2 regions of the Fervidobacterium riparium genome follow, and region 1 is predicted to be linked to the other one. Evidence: riboswitches for the same ligand, from Rfam matches in the RefSeq annotation. Region 1 holds a riboswitch; the other holds the start of a gene.
What was found. A riboswitch is a leader RNA that binds a small molecule or an ion and turns the genes downstream of it on or off. The one in region 1 is predicted to bind thiamine pyrophosphate.
Positions count from the first base shown of each region.

Region 1 (8,269 bases):
TACGACTTATCTCGGCAATTTATTCCATTACAATTACGACGTGGAAAACTACACTGAAAATCTGATCAATATCTTAGAGACTGTCGATTATGATGTTGTTATAGTCACAAATGAAGTTGGCTTCGGAATAGTACCTGAAAACAAACTTGCAAGACAGTACGCAGAAACACTTGGAAGGCTCAATTCGAGACTTGCAGGCATATCAAACGAGGTTTACGTACTCTTCAGTGGGATTGAGGTAAGGATAAGATGAGCACAGCGAACAAGCAACTTATTGGTAGCACCTCTTGGGTCATACCTGGAACATACTACGAGAATGCAAGGATTTTGGCACATTTAGTTGACTTTGTTGAACTGTTGGTCTATACATGGGACGATGAAACCAAGGAGCTTTTAGAAAAGGAAGCTAAATATTTAGCAAAACTAACCGGGAAGTATGGTCTGAAATATACTGTCCACTTGCCAACAAACAATGTAGAAAACATGATTAGTGCTTACAATTTTCTGAGGAAATCAGATTTGGAAATTCTGAATTATGTAGTGCATCCAATAGATGGCATAAGTGAGTTTATTAAAGTTGCAAGCAAAGATGTTTCGGTTGAGAACTTGAAGGAAAAGGTCTTGCCCTACGAAAAGATGACTTTTGATGTTGGGCACCATTTTCTTGGTGAAAGATTCCCAATGGAGTTGATTGATAAAATAAACGAAATTCACATGATGGGTGTGCACAGTGGAAAAGACCACGAAAAGCTTGATAAAAAAACGCTTGAAGATGTTATCAACTTTTTAGGAAGAAGGAGAATCTCTGAAATCAGTCTTATATGCTTTGAGATTTTCAATTTAGATGACTTAATAGACTCTATAACACTATTTGAGCGAACTGTTCTTAAAACAAAATAGCTGCAGGGGGCAATCTTCTCATGGTGTTCGTGAGAGAGTTTATGATAGCTTTGAGCTTTATATCTCGTATACCCGTTAACATGAAGGGATATCAGTTAGACGCTGGAGATATTCGGAAAGTACCAAAATATTTCTCTATTGTTGGATACCTCATTGGAAGTATCTATCTATCGGGGGCGACATTAAGCAGGCTTATTCCCAACGTAGGTGGAAGTTTATTAGTCAAAGTAATTTCAATTGCAGCAGGTTTTTATCTTTTCGATCTTTTTCACTTTGATGGACTTCTCGACATGTTCGACGGTTTTTTGAACCAGTCGAATGCTGAAAGAAGACTCGAAATAATGTCGAAAGGAAATGTTGGACCTTTTGCTGTTTTTTATGGCACGTTATACGTTATCGTCTTTTATCAACTATTTTCTCTTGTTCCACCATACGCTCTGTTATTTTCTTCTGTCTTTGGACGATTAACGATGACTCTTTTAATTCTTTTCTCTAAACCTGCAAAGAACAAAGGGCTTGGTGCATTACTTTATCCAACGAGCAAAAGAAATCTCGTTGGAATCCTATTTACGCTTCCTTTAATTTTTTTGAGCTACGTGGGATACGTTTTGTCATTGTTAATTGCTATCAGTGTAGCAATCGTGGTTAATTCAATATCCGAAAGAAAAATCGGTGGAGTTACGGGCGATGTCATTGGGGGTACTTGTTTGATTGCACAGTTATTCATTTTACTTGCTTTCTCAATTTTTGATTAACAAACATAGTGAATAAATTTTCTAACAATGTGGGAGTGCTTATATGTTCCTTTGGGATAATACAATTGATAATGTAATTTCACTAACTATTGCTGTCACATTTGACATAATTTTCGGAGAATATCCAACAGCCATTCATCCGGTTGTATACTTTGGATTTCTAAGTAAGTTTTTTGACAAGCACACTCAAAGATGCAGTAGCGCTTCCGAAAGATTTGTTTTAGGAATGGTCTCAGAAATTTTCGAAATTTCGTTTTGGCTGAGCATAATATTTTTTGTTCTTGGTTTAAGATCTAATTATTACCTTATCTACATAGTACTGTGTTCTTACCTTACTAAATCAACCTTTGCAATTAAGAGCCTTTATACGCATGTTGAAAGATGTAATGTAGAAGATGAAAAAATCTTAAGGCAAAATGTTTCCATGATTGTTAGCAGAGATACAAGAAACTTATCAAAGCAGCATCTCTACTCGGCAGCACTCGAAAGCTTAGCAGAGAATTTCAATGATTCAGTTGTAGCGCCCATTTTCTATTTTTTGCTATTCGGTTTGCCTGGTGCTGTGGTCTATAGAATAATTAACACATACGATGCGCTGTTTGGGTACAGAAATCAAACGTATGAATGGTTTGGGAAACTTCCAGCAAGGCTTGATGATGTTGCAAACTACATTCCCGCAAGATTAAGTGCACTGATTATTTCACTGTTCAATTTTCGTAATGCTCTCAAATACATCAAGCTCTACGGGAGATTGAAAATAAACGGCACTTATCCGATGAGTGCGTTTGCCGGCGTACTGAGCGTTGGATTTGAAAAAATCGGTATGTATAGATTTGAAGGGAAACTTCCAGAAAAGAGTGATTTGAAGCGTGGATTGAAGCTGTATAAAAACATTTGCTCATTATGGTTATTCATAGTCTTTCTTTCTTATGCAGTGAGAATATTACTCAACGCTGGGGGCGTCATATGAGCGTTTTTCATGGTGGAATAAACAAAGAAACTATAATTGATTTTTCAGTTTCAATCAATCCTTTAAAACCCGATTTTTTGAAGGGTATATTTAAACTTGGTGAGGAGTACTCATCGAAATACACTTATATAGAATGGCTTGAAGAGGATTTTAAAAATGTCTTTGGTGAAGATTGCGAAATCTTCGCCGGAGCTACTGAGGTTTTGCAAATTATCGGCTTCAAATCGCTTGAAGATGCTGAGGTAATCATTCCAACTCCAAATTACGGAGAATACGAACGCGTTGCACAATTTAATGAAAACAAAATATATAAAGTTAGTATAGTCGATTTTGACAACCGTCGATTAGATTACGAACGAATCCTTCGGCTGTCAAAAAAGATTAGAACAAAGAGTAGAAAAAAGATGTATGTCATGTTGAGCAACCCGAACAATCCAACGGGCATTTATGCAGAACTCGATGATTTAGTTCGGGAATTAGAAAACTATGGTGTGACATGCATAATTGATGAATCCTTTATAGACTTTGTATCCGAAGAGTTAAAGGGAAAATATAATTTAGACAACTTTGAAAATGTTATTCGTATAAGAACATTTACGAAAATTCTCGGGTATCCGGGAATAAGGATTGGATATGCCAAAAGCAAGAAATTTTCTGAATTTCTTAAACAATACCGAAGTCCGTGGGGCGTTGGTTCTCTTGGTTACCTTGCAATTCAAGAGATTATTAAGAATTACAGCAAATTCCTTGAATTCAAGGTATTAACCCAGAGATATATCTCTCAAGAACGTGAACGGTTTCAAAGGTACGCTTACTTTCCTTCAAGTGTAAACTACTTTGTTATTAAGGTTGGAAACAGCTTTGATAATACCAAAGAGTTTTTGAATTTCATCAACAATAATGGAATGCACGTGCGGACTATGTACGATTTTGGAATGGAATCTTTTGTAAGGATCGGACTAAAGAACGCTAATGAAAATGCAAAACTAATTCAAAAACTTGTGGAATGTAGAAAAGAATGATGGGAGGCATAATGATGGGGTTTGTGCATGTTTATACAGGTAATGGTAAAGGTAAGACAACAGCAGCATTTGGCCAGGCACTTAGAGCCGCATGTGCAGGTATGAATGTTTTTATCGGGCAATTTATAAAGGGTATGAAATACACCGAACTTGACGTAGAAAGATATATCCCAAACATTACTATCGAACAGTTCGGACGAGATTGCTTTATCAAAAGAAATCCTGATAAAATCGATATAGAACTTGCTCAAAAAGGGTTTGAAAAAGTAAAAAATTTCATTCTCAATGGAACATACGATTTAGTTATTCTTGACGAGTTAAACGTAGCAATTTATTATGGTCTCATCCCAGTTAGCCAAGTGCTTGAACTGTTGGAAAAACGCGATAAAGACGTCGAGATTATAATTACGGGAAGATATGCTCCAAATGAACTTTTGGAATACGCTGATCTGGTTACTCAGATGAGAGAGGTTAAGCATTATTATACAAAAGGTATCATGGCAAGGAAAGGTATAGAATTTTAATACAAACAGACCAAATTCTTGATTTTTTCAATTTCTTAAATGCTTGACTTTTTCTAAAAGTGTATTATTATCAAATTAGAAAAGTGAATAATTTCCCGAAGGGGAGCTCCATACAGCGGGGCTGAGAGGAAGGAGGCAATCCTTCGACCCTATGAACCTGATCCGGGTAATACCGGCGGAGGGATTCGGGAGAAAGATTCTAAAGAATTTTAATTAGTGTAAAAAAAGCAGAATGGGTCCCTCCGAAGAATTTCGGAGGGACTTTCTTTATTTTCAAACAAACTAAGGGAGGTTACTGATATGTTGAAGGAATTAAGCAGCAAAAAAGATTATCGAATTTCAGAGCTCATTGTGGAAAGGTATTTTCAGAAATTAAAAGCAAACCTCGAGGTAGACGTTGCTATTGCAGGTGCGGGACCAAGCGCGTTAGCACTCGCTATCGAACTGTCTAAAGCGGGGAAGAAAGTTGCAATCTTTGAAGCCAAGAACGAGCCCGGCGGTGGAATTTGGGGTGGCGGAATGATGTTCAACGAATTGGTTTTAGAAAGCGAGTTAGAGGGTTTTCTCAAAGAGTATTCTATAAAATATGTCAAGCACGGCGATTTGATAACCGTTGATTCCGTGCACTTTGCGTCCGCACTGCTGTATCATGCAACCCTTAACGGCGCTGTTCTTTTCAATAACGTTTTTGTCGAAGATTTGGTCATGTACGATAAACGCGTTTGTGGTGTGGTTATAAACTGGCTTCCAACAGTCAAAGAAAGGCTTCATGTCGATCCGATTACCGTTGTTGCTAAATTCACCGTAGACGGTACCGGGCATCCGGCTAATCTTGTTAGGTTACTATCAAAACGCGGGATTATGATGAGTGTCACAGGTTCAACGGAAAATCTTTGCAGCTGTGGTACTGTCGATTACGAATTTCCAATGGATGCAGAAAATGGTGAAAAGTTCGTTGTTGAAAATACAAGAGAGATTTATCCCGGACTTTACGTGATGGGAATGGCTGCCGTGAGCGTTGGTGGTGGACCAAGAATGGGACCAATATTCGGAGGGATGATTTTTTCAGGTATCCGTGCAGCAGAGTTAATATTGTCTGAATTGAAAAGGTTGGACTAAGAATTTGACTAAGAAAAGGTGGTGAAGAACATGCCTACTCAAATGCAAAATGCTATAAATGGTATAGTTACAGATGAAATTAGAAAGTGTGCCGAAAACGAGGGACTTTCCGTTGAATATGTTTTGAAAAAACTTTCAGAAGGAAAGGCAGTTATTCCAAAAAACAAGCTTCATAACGTTTCCAAACCAATGATAGTTGGAGAAGACTTTTCTGTAAAGGTTAATGCAAATATAGGAACTTCTGCGGGATACTCGTCCTTAGAAGAAGAACTGAGAAAGCTTGAAATCGCAATTTCAGCAGGTACTGATGCTGTTATGACGCTCTCTACTTGGGGAGACCTTTCAAAGATTCGGCAAACAATTGTTGAACATTCTCCAGTTCCTGTTGGTTCTGTTCCGATATACGATTCTGCGGTCAAAGCATACGAAAGTTGTAAGAACGTGGTAGATTTTACGGAAAAAGATTTTATTGATATGGTATACGCTCATGCCAAGGATGGTATAGATTTTATGACAATCCACGTTGGCATAACACAAAATGTTTTAGAAAAACTCAAGAAGAGCAAAAGAGTACTAAGAATAGTTAGCCGTGGGGGATCTATCATTGCTGGTTGGATGATACAAAATAGAAAGGAAAACCCATTTTACGAACATTTTGACGAGATTCTGGACATCGCTGCGGAGTTTGATGTAACTCTTAGTCTTGGCGATGGTATGAGACCAGGAACTGTGGTAGATGCAACTGACCCTCAACAGCTTGAGGAATTATTTGTTATGGCAGAGTTGGTTGACATGGCAAGAAAAAAAGGTGTCCAGGTTATGCTCGAAGGACCTGGTCATGTGCCTCTAAATGAAATCGAAATGAATGTCAAACTGATGAAGAAAATTGGTAAAGGTGCTCCTGTATTCTTGCTTGGTCCACTTCCAACAGATAGAGGCGTTGGACACGACCACATAGTCAGTGCAGTAGGCGCTGCTTTAGCCGCTTATCATGGCTGTGATTTCATTTGCTACGTAACACCAGCAGAACACGTTGCTTTGCCTGACGAAAATGATGTAAAGTATGGCGTGATCGCTTCAAGAATAGCTGCAGTAATTGCAGATGTTGCGAAGGGAAATAAGAAGGCATTGGAACTTGAATACAATATGGCACTTGCCAGAGCAAACTTTGACTGGAATAAGATGTTTGAAATTGCGATACACCCAGAAGATGCAAAGAAAAAACTTGAAAGTAGACCATATGAGTCTGATGGTTGTTCAATGTGTGGACCGTTTTGTGCAATAAAGATAACAAAAGAATTTGCGAATCAGTAAAGAAAAGAGGTAGTGGGCTTATTGAAGAAGAAAATGAAAAGAAAATGTATATCTACAAGCTTGATCAGGGCGAATAAAGAATTGATTTACACGTTGCCATATGCGAAGCACTACGAGCTCACATTTTTCAAAAGTGAGGATATAGAAATCATCCAAAGATTCTTGAATGAACGTAACTCAACATTTGGTATACATGCACCATTTATATTCCGGTACAAAGAAATTCACCCAAATCCAACTTCTCTAAATGATGAACTAAGAGATGATACATTCAAGAAGAATATCGAATGTGCTCATCTTGCGAAAAACATGGGAGCGCAATACATTGTCATCCATTATCCAAACGCAATGCAAAAAGAAGACTGGAGAGCCGAGAAAAAGGTTGTAGATAGTTCCACTAAACACTTAACCGAGCTGAGAGAGATTATAGACATTCGGATTGAGAACGTATACTTCAACGATAGCTTCCACTCAGCAGAAGATTTTTCATGGTTGCTTAAAGAGTCAAACGCTACACTTTGCTTAGATATAGGGCACTTGCTCTTAGATAGTGAACAGTACGAATTTGATGTTGTTAAGTTTATAGACACTCTCGAAGAGTATATTTCAGAAGTTCATATATACTATGCTGATATTGAAACATACCAAAAATGCCACCATGCACCGTGGGGGGATTCAAAAGAATTTCTAAGACTTCTCGACAGAATAAGGTACTTAGACTGTGATTTCACAATAGAGGCTTCAAATGATTGCAAATCTGGACTCGAGAAACTTTTCGAATACTGGGAGGGATTATGATGTTCTTAGTCATATCCGGCTTTGACCCTTCTGCTGGGGCTGGTATTTTACAAGATATTAAATCACTCTCATTACTTGGGATTACAGCATTCGGAGTTGTCAGTTGTCACACAGTGCAAAATTCAGAAAGGGTGTATTCTGTCACATTCAGAAAATGGGAAGAGATTGATAGAGAGCTTTCTGTTCTGCCTGAACCGGAAGTTGTAAAAATTGGGCTTATCTCTCCGGAGTTTGTCAGACTTATAAGAGAGAAGTTTCCCAATTCAAAGATAGTATGGAACATCATTCTTAGTTCAAGCTCTGGTTATTTCTTTGAGTCAGAAGAAGTTGTCAAGGAGCATTTAAAATACGCTGACTATATAATACTAAACAACATTGAAGCTCAAAAGCTTAATTTGTCGTTCGAAGGTGGAAATGAAAAATACATAATAACATTCGGACACTCAGAAGATGATTGTGAGAAAATTAAACTCTTTTATTCTGGTAGATATTTTGAGGAGGAAAAAGTAATTGTTGATGGTAATTCTCAATTTCATGGCACAGGCTGTGCTTTTAGCAGTCTATTCGCAGGTTTTTTGTATCTTAAATATCCGGTTGAAACGGCTATCAATGAATCAATGAAAGTTATGAATAAGATACTTAGCCGGAGTGCACAATCAGGATATCCAAAACAAGTCCAAAGCGAAAAACTCTCGAGGGAATGGATGAAGTACGAAATTTTGGAAGAACTCGAAGCTGTTGTAAAAGAAGTCGAAGAAATAGGAAGTAAGACCGTACCTGAAGTTGGGCAGAATATTTCTTATGCTCTCCCATGGTCTAAAAGTGAATACGAAGTTGCTAAGTTTCCTGGCAGAATACGTTTAAAAG
Region 1 covers NZ_CP009277.1:1,161,817-1,170,085, reverse strand. Annotated here, with positions in the region: gene cobU (bifunctional adenosylcobinamide kinase/adenosylcobinamide-phosphate guanylyltransferase) at 1-253, shown strand, start outside; gene cbiR (cobamide remodeling phosphodiesterase CbiR) at 250-900, shown strand; gene IB67_RS05365 (adenosylcobinamide-GDP ribazoletransferase) at 921-1,655, shown strand; gene cbiB (adenosylcobinamide-phosphate synthase CbiB) at 1,699-2,625, shown strand; gene IB67_RS05355 (aminotransferase class I/II-fold pyridoxal phosphate-dependent enzyme) at 2,622-3,647, shown strand; gene cobO (cob(I)yrinic acid a,c-diamide adenosyltransferase) at 3,662-4,171, shown strand; TPP riboswitch at 4,261-4,373, shown strand; gene IB67_RS05345 (sulfide-dependent adenosine diphosphate thiazole synthase) at 4,472-5,290, shown strand; gene thiC (phosphomethylpyrimidine synthase ThiC) at 5,321-6,604, shown strand; gene IB67_RS05335 (sugar phosphate isomerase/epimerase family protein) at 6,626-7,402, shown strand; gene IB67_RS05330 (thiamine-phosphate synthase family protein) at 7,402-8,269, shown strand, end outside.

Region 2 (8,269 bases), 150 kb from region 1:
AAGTATGGACCAAACGTCACTCCAATTATATTTCCCGTGCTCCATGATAACGTGAACCTGCCGGTAATTGATGGTGGATCTATTCCGAGAGTACTTTCTGACTTTGCAATAAGCCCTTCAACTTGAGGGAAAAATGAACCGAAGAACGCTCCTTGTAATATTGCAAAGAGCGTTAATGCATATGGTGTTCGAACCGCAAGTCCATAGAATGAAACAAACAGGAGGTACGCGAAAAGCAATGACATGGTTTTCTTATAACCATACTTGTATCCGCTATGACCTATCGTAATACTCGCTAAAGCGTAGACAAAGGATGCAACAAGATTGATAAGTCCAATTTGAGTAAATGTAAAATTCAGTTTTGCTGCGGTTGAATTTATAAAAGTACTGAAAAGATACGCTTGAATTGAAACAGAAAACGATAGCAAGTGATATTTATGAAAAAACCTTCCCATAACAATGTTAGCCCCCTAAAATGTAGTTTTCTTACAAACTATAACAAAACATTCTCCATATTACTAGACTGTTATCTACTTGGTATCACCCATGGCGACAGTGGTAAACCATGTGGCGATGAATTGAGTCCAAAATAAATCAGATACAATGGCTCCTCGCTTAGGATTTCAGTAAATGGTGAAAAAATACCTGCAACAGGATAGAGCTTTAAACCTGAGACATACGTTTCAATAAAGAAATGAGTGTAAAGTCCATAGATGGATTCATTTGATAAAGCTACTGGATTGGAAATTCCGAGGGTAATACCGCTATTTCGTACGTAAATAAGATTTCCGAATATAAATGAACTGTCTTTGAACAACGTGTATGCTAATGAAACATCGTACGAAACTGTCTGAATATCCTCGAGTCTTACAGCAGCTTGGCTTTCAAATGTTGTGTCTAAATTCAAAGCAATGCCAAAATAGCCGAAAGCGTACAAGTTTGACAACAGCTTTTCATACGAGAATAGTTCTTCGTACGTTTCACTGCTGAGCAATAAGAAAGCTTGGGATTTATAAGGGTAACCAAACAAATTCGATGTAACAAGTAACCCAAAGCCTATGTTTTTTGAATAAACAGCAGGTACATTAAAGGTAGCAAATAGGTTGAAGTAAGCGTCGAGTATATTGCTATATTCACTTCTAAAACTGAAAGTCAAGTAACCATACATGTTAGTATTAGGCGTTAGTTTAAGAGTCCCAAATCTAAACGCACCGGTCAAGTTGTAGTCGTTTGTTGGATAATAATAACTGGCGAAAAGCTCGTAAGTATCCTTAGATTGGATAGCACCGATGTACTGTGAATAAGAAAGGTTGAAGCTTGAATCTGTTATTTTGAGGTCAAAGATTGGTGTTAAGACTACAAACGTATCGTTCTCTATGTTTCCAAAAGTAAATATCATATACCCACGATGAATGTCGTCAGTTTCGTTGTACTCGTACATCGGAATCCAAGTAAGCGGTTGCATGAATTTATTCATTCTAAACGCGAGCTCAGAGCCGTACTCAAATTTCACGTCAGTAAAACTGAAATCGTATTTATATGATTTCAATTCTGCTTCAGATTGACTATACTTGATTTTGTAAATTCCCATACCGGTATTCACCGTGTAGGGAATATAGCTTACATAATAGATGAAATCATCTGCTACGCAAAAATCATAAACCAACAAATTTTCTCCAAGTTGATAAAGTTTTTTCTTAGATAGGTCATAATAATATGGATTCACGTATTTTCCATCAACTCTTGTAAAGAGAATGCCATCTTTCCAAAATCTTACATACGGGCCCTTCATTGCATCGTCAGTTATCTCAAACGTTTCTTTGGTTTTGGTATCTACTATAAGAATCGAATAATCCGACAGCAGAAGAGCCAATTTCGTATCTCTACCGTCCATATAAGAAACATACTTGTCTATTGTTAATTCAAAGTTCTCTCCTACAATTCTGGTCTTCATAGTTCTATTGTCATAATTTGCTAAGTATACCTTCTTATCTGCTACCGCAAATGCCGATATGTTTCCTTTAGCAATAATCCGGTTTGCACTCAAATCCCAAACCTGATTCTCGTATGTTCCCATAGTCTCGCTTTTGATAAGACCATACTTTGTATCAGAATCAATTTTCAAATCCATTGCAAAAAGAACTTGTTTTGAAATTTCCTTTCCGCTTTGATCCAATTCTATCAATTCTGAATTAGTGGTACCAATGTAAGAAGTTGAGGGACCAAATTTATCAGTTAGTATTCGAATGCCTTTATCTGTTTTGTCGATTTTGTAGATCTGAGTATTTGGAAGTTTGTATATAAGCTCACCTTCATGGTATTTTATCTTCATTACACTTCTAATCCAATCAGTATAAAGCTCGTCAAAAGTTTTTCCAAAGACTTTTTCAAAGATATCTTTATACTTGCTCCCAATCTCTGGGTCAGGTAAAAATGCAGAAGTTAATTCAAGATATTTTTTCATCTTATCCAGACCGTACGTATCTACAAGATATTTATAAAAGCCAGCTGTGAAATTGTAGTACAGCAAACCTCCTCTGAAGTCATCAACAGGCATCAATTCTTTATAGGTGAATGACGGAAAATTTGGAATAGAATAATAATACATACCATCAGAATAGAACGGATTATTCAGTCTACCTGAGGATTTCGAAAAAGAGCTTTCAGCAAAGACCGTTGTGCCTTCGACAAATGGTCCATACATTTGAGGCAAATACGGAATGCCTGTTAAGATACTTATTATCTTTGAGAATAAATCTTGGTAGGTTAAATGCACCATGTGCGTAAATTCGTGAATGATAAGATATGTATACCAATCCTCGAGCGGCAATGAGAATTGGAACCAACTTTCCGGTGGCCAGAGGTAAAGAACTATTGTTTTGTGAAGTAAAGGATTTGTATATCCGTTACTTATGGCTCCCTTATCTTGAAGTATGAAAGTAACTCTACCCGGGTCGTTTCCAATTAAATCGATAACCTGTTGCCGAACGTTTTCGAATATCTTCCCAACAAGTTTGGCGTTTTCTTCATAACCTTCCGGAAAAACAATGTCCGCATGTTCAAAATGCAAGACACCACCAAACGAAATAGTAAGTACAAAAACACTTAGCAAGATAAGAATGTGCTTTCTCATAGTTTCACCCCTTCTTAGAAGTAAGTGGTTTTAGAGATAACCTTTAAGTTAATTTTATCACAATGAAAGTTATGCGCAATAATCGACGATTAAACTTTCCGAAAACTCAACGACTTGACTGTTAGTAACAGCTATTGTAAAATTCATTGTGAAATACTATACCTGGAGGGGAGCTCCTAAATGCGGGGCTGAGAGGGGAACGCAAGTTCCCGACCCTTCGAACCTGATCCGGTTAATACCGGCGGAGGGACCAGGGCACACAATAAGTGTGAATCTGGAAAAATTAATAATAAAACGATGTTCCCTCCGTAAAATTGGAGGGATTTTTTCTTTTAAATGCGCATAACGTATGAATATCGTGAAAAGGAGGGATTTTTATGAAAAAGCTGTTTTTTTTAACTCTTGTGCTCATCACAGCGGTATCTTTCTCTGCTGAACTTGTCATATACACATCCGACAGTTTTGCAGGGGGCATAGCAAAGGTTGTTATACCAAAATTTGAAAAACAGTACAACTGCAAAGTAAAAGTTGTCAGCTTTGGTTCGATGGGCGATGTGCTTGCAAGGCTAATAGCTGAGAAAAATTCGCCAAGAGCTGACATAGTCATAGGATTGAACCTCCAGCAACTGAACAAGGCTATCAGCGAAGGTATCTTGGAAAAATACAGAGCAACGAATTCTAAAAATTTGATGTACAAAGGTTTTGTAAACGACTACGGGACCGTGTACGATTATGGCGCTATAGCTATGCTTTACAACGCGGAGAAGATAAAAAATCCTCCAAGATCATTCAAAGATTTGCTGAAATCGGAATACAAAGGCAAAATCGTTTTAATAGACCCAAGAACTTCAAGTACAGGATTGACATTCCTCATGTGGACAATAGCGGCTTTTGGTGAAGATGGAGCTATGGAGTACTGGAAAGAGCTCAAGAAGAACGTACTTACATTCACAAGTGGTTGGAGTGCAGCATTCAAGATGATTGAAACAGGTGAGGCTGACATAATAGTTAGTTTTGCAACAGACGGAGCTTACAGCATGTATAAATACGGCTCAATAAAGTATGTACCTGTAATCTTTGAAGAAGGCGCATACGTTCTTGAAGAATACGCAGGTATAATTAAGAATGCCAAAAACAGGGCACTTGCAAGAGCGTTTATAGAATTTATTTTGACACCTGAATTTCAAAAAGAAGTTCCTCTGAACCAGTGGATGCTTCCTGTTATAAACATCGAACTACCTGAAGTATTTAAATACGTTCCTGAAACAAAGAAGATTTTGAGAGTAGACCCAAAGATTAACGAACGATTGGATGAAATATTGAAGAAGTGGGAGAAAGCTGTTATAGGATAGTTCTAATTCGAAAAGAGAAGGGCAGGGATTCCTTCCCTGTACTTTTTTTAATAATTTATATAGCTTTCAACGATCCAAAGCTTCGCATAGTCTAAAAGAGTAGATGAGAGACAAGTTTTATCAAATTCCAAGAAGTGAGGTGCTTCGGTTTGATAAGAAGAATTCTTCTGCTACTATTATCTCTTGTTCTTATATTGCCTACATCGTTTATCTTCTCTCAGTATCTTAAAGTTGGGTTCCTGTTAGGTTCTCCATATGCATTTTGGAGTGGGAACACATTCAAAGGCATAGAATGTGATATATGGAAGGCGGTTTCTCAAGAGATAGGTTATCAGCTTGAAGTGTACGTATTACCTTTTTCCGCAATTTCCCCTGAGATTTTAACAAAATTATCGATGGACGTAGTCGTAGGCGGCATACATATGACAGATGAGAGAAAGAAACTCTACGATTTCGGAACACCCTATATGGATTCAGGTTTAGCTATTGTGACAAGAAGTGATCTAAAGTGGGATGGAAGACCGGAAAGCATTACTTTTGGAGTCAAAAAAGGGGCAACAGGAGAAACCATCGTTCAGCAATGGAATCAAAGCGGGAGGAAAGTTAAGTACATATCTTACGTTTCTAACGAAGAGATAATAACACATCTCTTGATAAAGAAAATCGATGGCGCATTTTTTGATTACATCAACGCACTATACCTTGCTAAAATGTACGGACTTACAGTCCAAAAGCAACTCATTTATACGACCAAGATAGGCTATATATCATTGAATAAAGAGCTCAAGAGTCGAATTGATAAAGCGGTTCAGAAGTTAATTCAGGAAAATAAGATAAGGCAGATAATAGCTTCCTATGTAGGAAATTATTGAAAGAAAGCGCTCCTTAAAAGGAGCGCTTCAATTTTATTATTATCAACTACACTATAGTACAAGTCCTCCATCGACACCTATGACTTGACCTGTAATGAATGCTGATTCGTCGGATGCCAAGAACAGGTAAAGATAAGCAACTTCTATAGGTTCTCCAAGCCTCTTTAATGCTGCTTTCTCAGCCATTGCCGTTAAAATCTTTTCTGGCACTTTCTCTGTCATTGGGGTTTTTATAAAGCCCGGAGCAACTGCGTTAACTCTAATTTGTGCGCCTTTTCTTGCAAATTCTTTCGCCCAGGTTTTTGTCATACCTATAACCCCAGCCTTTGTCGCTGAGTAATTCGTTTGCCCAATGTTTCCGTAGACACCTACCACAGACGATGTATTAATTATACTACCTTTTCCAGCTTCGAGCATATAAGGGACAACTGCCTGAGTCATATTGAAAACGCCTTTCAGGTTTACATTTATTACTCTATCCCAATCCTCTTCGGTCATATTTTGAATGAGCGCATCGCGTGTGATACCTGCATTATTAATAAGCACGTCTATTTTTCCGAACTTTTCGATTACATCCTTCACAACTTCTGCTATCCTGTTTCTATCAGTCACATCAAGTTTGTAAAAATGTATGTTCGGATGTTCGTAAGATGCTTCTCCAACATCACATGCAATTACGATAGCACCTTCTTTTGCAAAGAGTTCAGCCGCCGTTCTTCCAATACCGCTTCCTGCGCCTGTGATTATGCAAACTTTACCTTCCAATCTCATGTTGTTTACCCCCTTTTATATAAGAATCATTCAATATTCTCAACGATAACCGCAGTACCCATTCCACCACCGATGCAAAGCGTCGCAAGTCCGTATTTTATATGTCTCTTTTTCATTTCATACAGGAGCGTAACGATTATCCTATTTCCACTTGCACCGATTGGATGTCCAAGCGCAATGCCACCACCGTTTACGTTTGTGCGCTCCAGTATCCATTCCTTCGTAACTCCAAATGCTCGTTCCCAGCCTTTAATAACGGCTAGGCTCTGACCTGCAAACGCTTCGTTCAGCTCTATCAATTCGATATCTTGGAACGACATACCGGCTTTCTTAAGAACCTTTTCTGTCGCAGGAACTGGACCTATCCCCATCCTCATTGGGTCAACACCCGCTTGTGCCCATGCAACTATTCTTCCAAGAGGTTTCAATCCTTTCTTTTCAACATACCTATCACTTGCAAGGACAATTGCACTTCCTCCATCGTTTATACCACTTGCATTACCTGCAGTTATAGTTCCATCTGGTTTAAAAGCTGGTTTAAGTTTTGCCAAACTTTCCAGAGTCACGTCAAATCTTGGATGTTCGTCCGTGTCGAAGAGTTTGACACCCTTTTTGTCTGGTATTTCAACGGGAACGATTTCGTCTTTAAATTTTCCGTTCTCAATTGCTGCCTTTGCTTTCATCTGGCTGTTGTACGCAAATTCATCTTGCTCTTGACGAGATATGTCAAACTCTTCTACAAGTTTCTCAGCGGTCATCCCCATGTGCACTTTATTGAATACATCGGTTAATCCGTCGAGTATCATGTGGTCTTGAATTTCCTGATTTCCAAACTTCAGACCAAAACGAGCGCGGTAAGAAAGCAAAAATGGTGCTTGAGACATACTTTCTATGCCACCTGCAAGCACTACATCTGCCTCTCCAAGCTCGATATCGGTAGCACCGATCATAACTGCCTTCATTCCGCTACCACACAGCATATTGACAGTATAACCAGGTTTCTCAACAGGAATACCTGCATATATACCAACCTGCCTACCTGGTCCCATCCCCTGACCTGCGGTAAGTATACATCCAACAATCGTTTCATCGAAATCTTCCACAGGAACACCTGATTGCTCAATAGCCCCCTTTGCTGCAATCGTTCCGAGTTGTGGTGCCGGAATATCTTTCAAAGAACCTGCAAATGTGCCTATAGCCGTTCTTTTTGCCCCGAGTATATAGACCATCAAATCCACCTCCACCTTCCTTAAACTTCAGAAAAGACTCATAATAAAAAATATGAATCACCATTCACATTACATAATTGATTAAACCATTTTTAGTCTTTTGATGTCAAAATAATTGTATCTGAAGAAACACAATTTAGACTGATATTTCTAATGAAAATAAAGCTATCATTCACTTTGCGCAGATTTTCTTTGAATTTTAATTTTTACAATACGTACTTCGAACTCAGAACCAAGAACCTATGCTCAGAAGAGGATTTATGTATTGATGAATTAAATCTAAACTGTTGGTGGACACCAATCAGAAGGAGGGATTCTTATGAGAAACCTTACTATGTTTCAAAAGATATCGGTGATTGTTGTTATTCTAATACTGTTCATGTTAGCTATAGGCACTTACTCCACACTGAATTTGCGCTCTACTATTATTGAAATGACACAGCAAAATCTTCAATCACTTGCAGAGAACAGCGGAGATAACCTTGTAAGTTTCATAGACGGACATATCAAACTAATAGAGCTACTCTCAAAAGATGCAAATGTATTGGGGGTTTACAAAAACGAATTTCAGGAAGAAGTCTGGATGAAAAAACTGTTCCAAAGTGTTATGAAGAGTTATCCAGATGTGATGTATGTTTACGTCGGGTTGAAAGATAGAAGAATGTTTTTAATACCTGAACAGGAACTTCCAGAGGGATACGATCCAACAACGAGACCATGGTATAAGGAAGCCATAGCGAATGCTGGCAAGACAATTATCACTGAGCCATACGCAGACGCAGCTACTGGGAAGCTCGTTGTAACAATTGCAAAGACTGTCCAAACAGATGAAGGAATAGTAGGTGTAGTAGCGCTTGATTTTGACATATCGGAACTTTCAAAAAAGCTCATGTCAAAGGGTAAGGAGCTTGG
Region 2 covers NZ_CP009277.1:1,009,564-1,017,832, reverse strand. Annotated here, with positions in the region: gene IB67_RS04590 (MFS transporter) at 1-455, opposite strand, end outside; gene IB67_RS04585 (hypothetical protein) at 527-3,133, opposite strand; TPP riboswitch at 3,290-3,400, shown strand; gene IB67_RS04580 (thiamine ABC transporter substrate-binding protein) at 3,511-4,485, shown strand; gene IB67_RS04575 (substrate-binding periplasmic protein) at 4,635-5,357, shown strand; gene IB67_RS04570 (beta-ketoacyl-ACP reductase) at 5,409-6,128, opposite strand; gene IB67_RS04565 (acetyl-CoA C-acetyltransferase) at 6,155-7,357, opposite strand; gene IB67_RS04560 (methyl-accepting chemotaxis protein) at 7,677-8,269, shown strand, end outside.
Region 2: another riboswitch for thiamine pyrophosphate. It lies ahead of IB67_RS04580 (thiamine ABC transporter substrate-binding protein); the one in region 1 lies ahead of IB67_RS05345 (sulfide-dependent adenosine diphosphate thiazole synthase).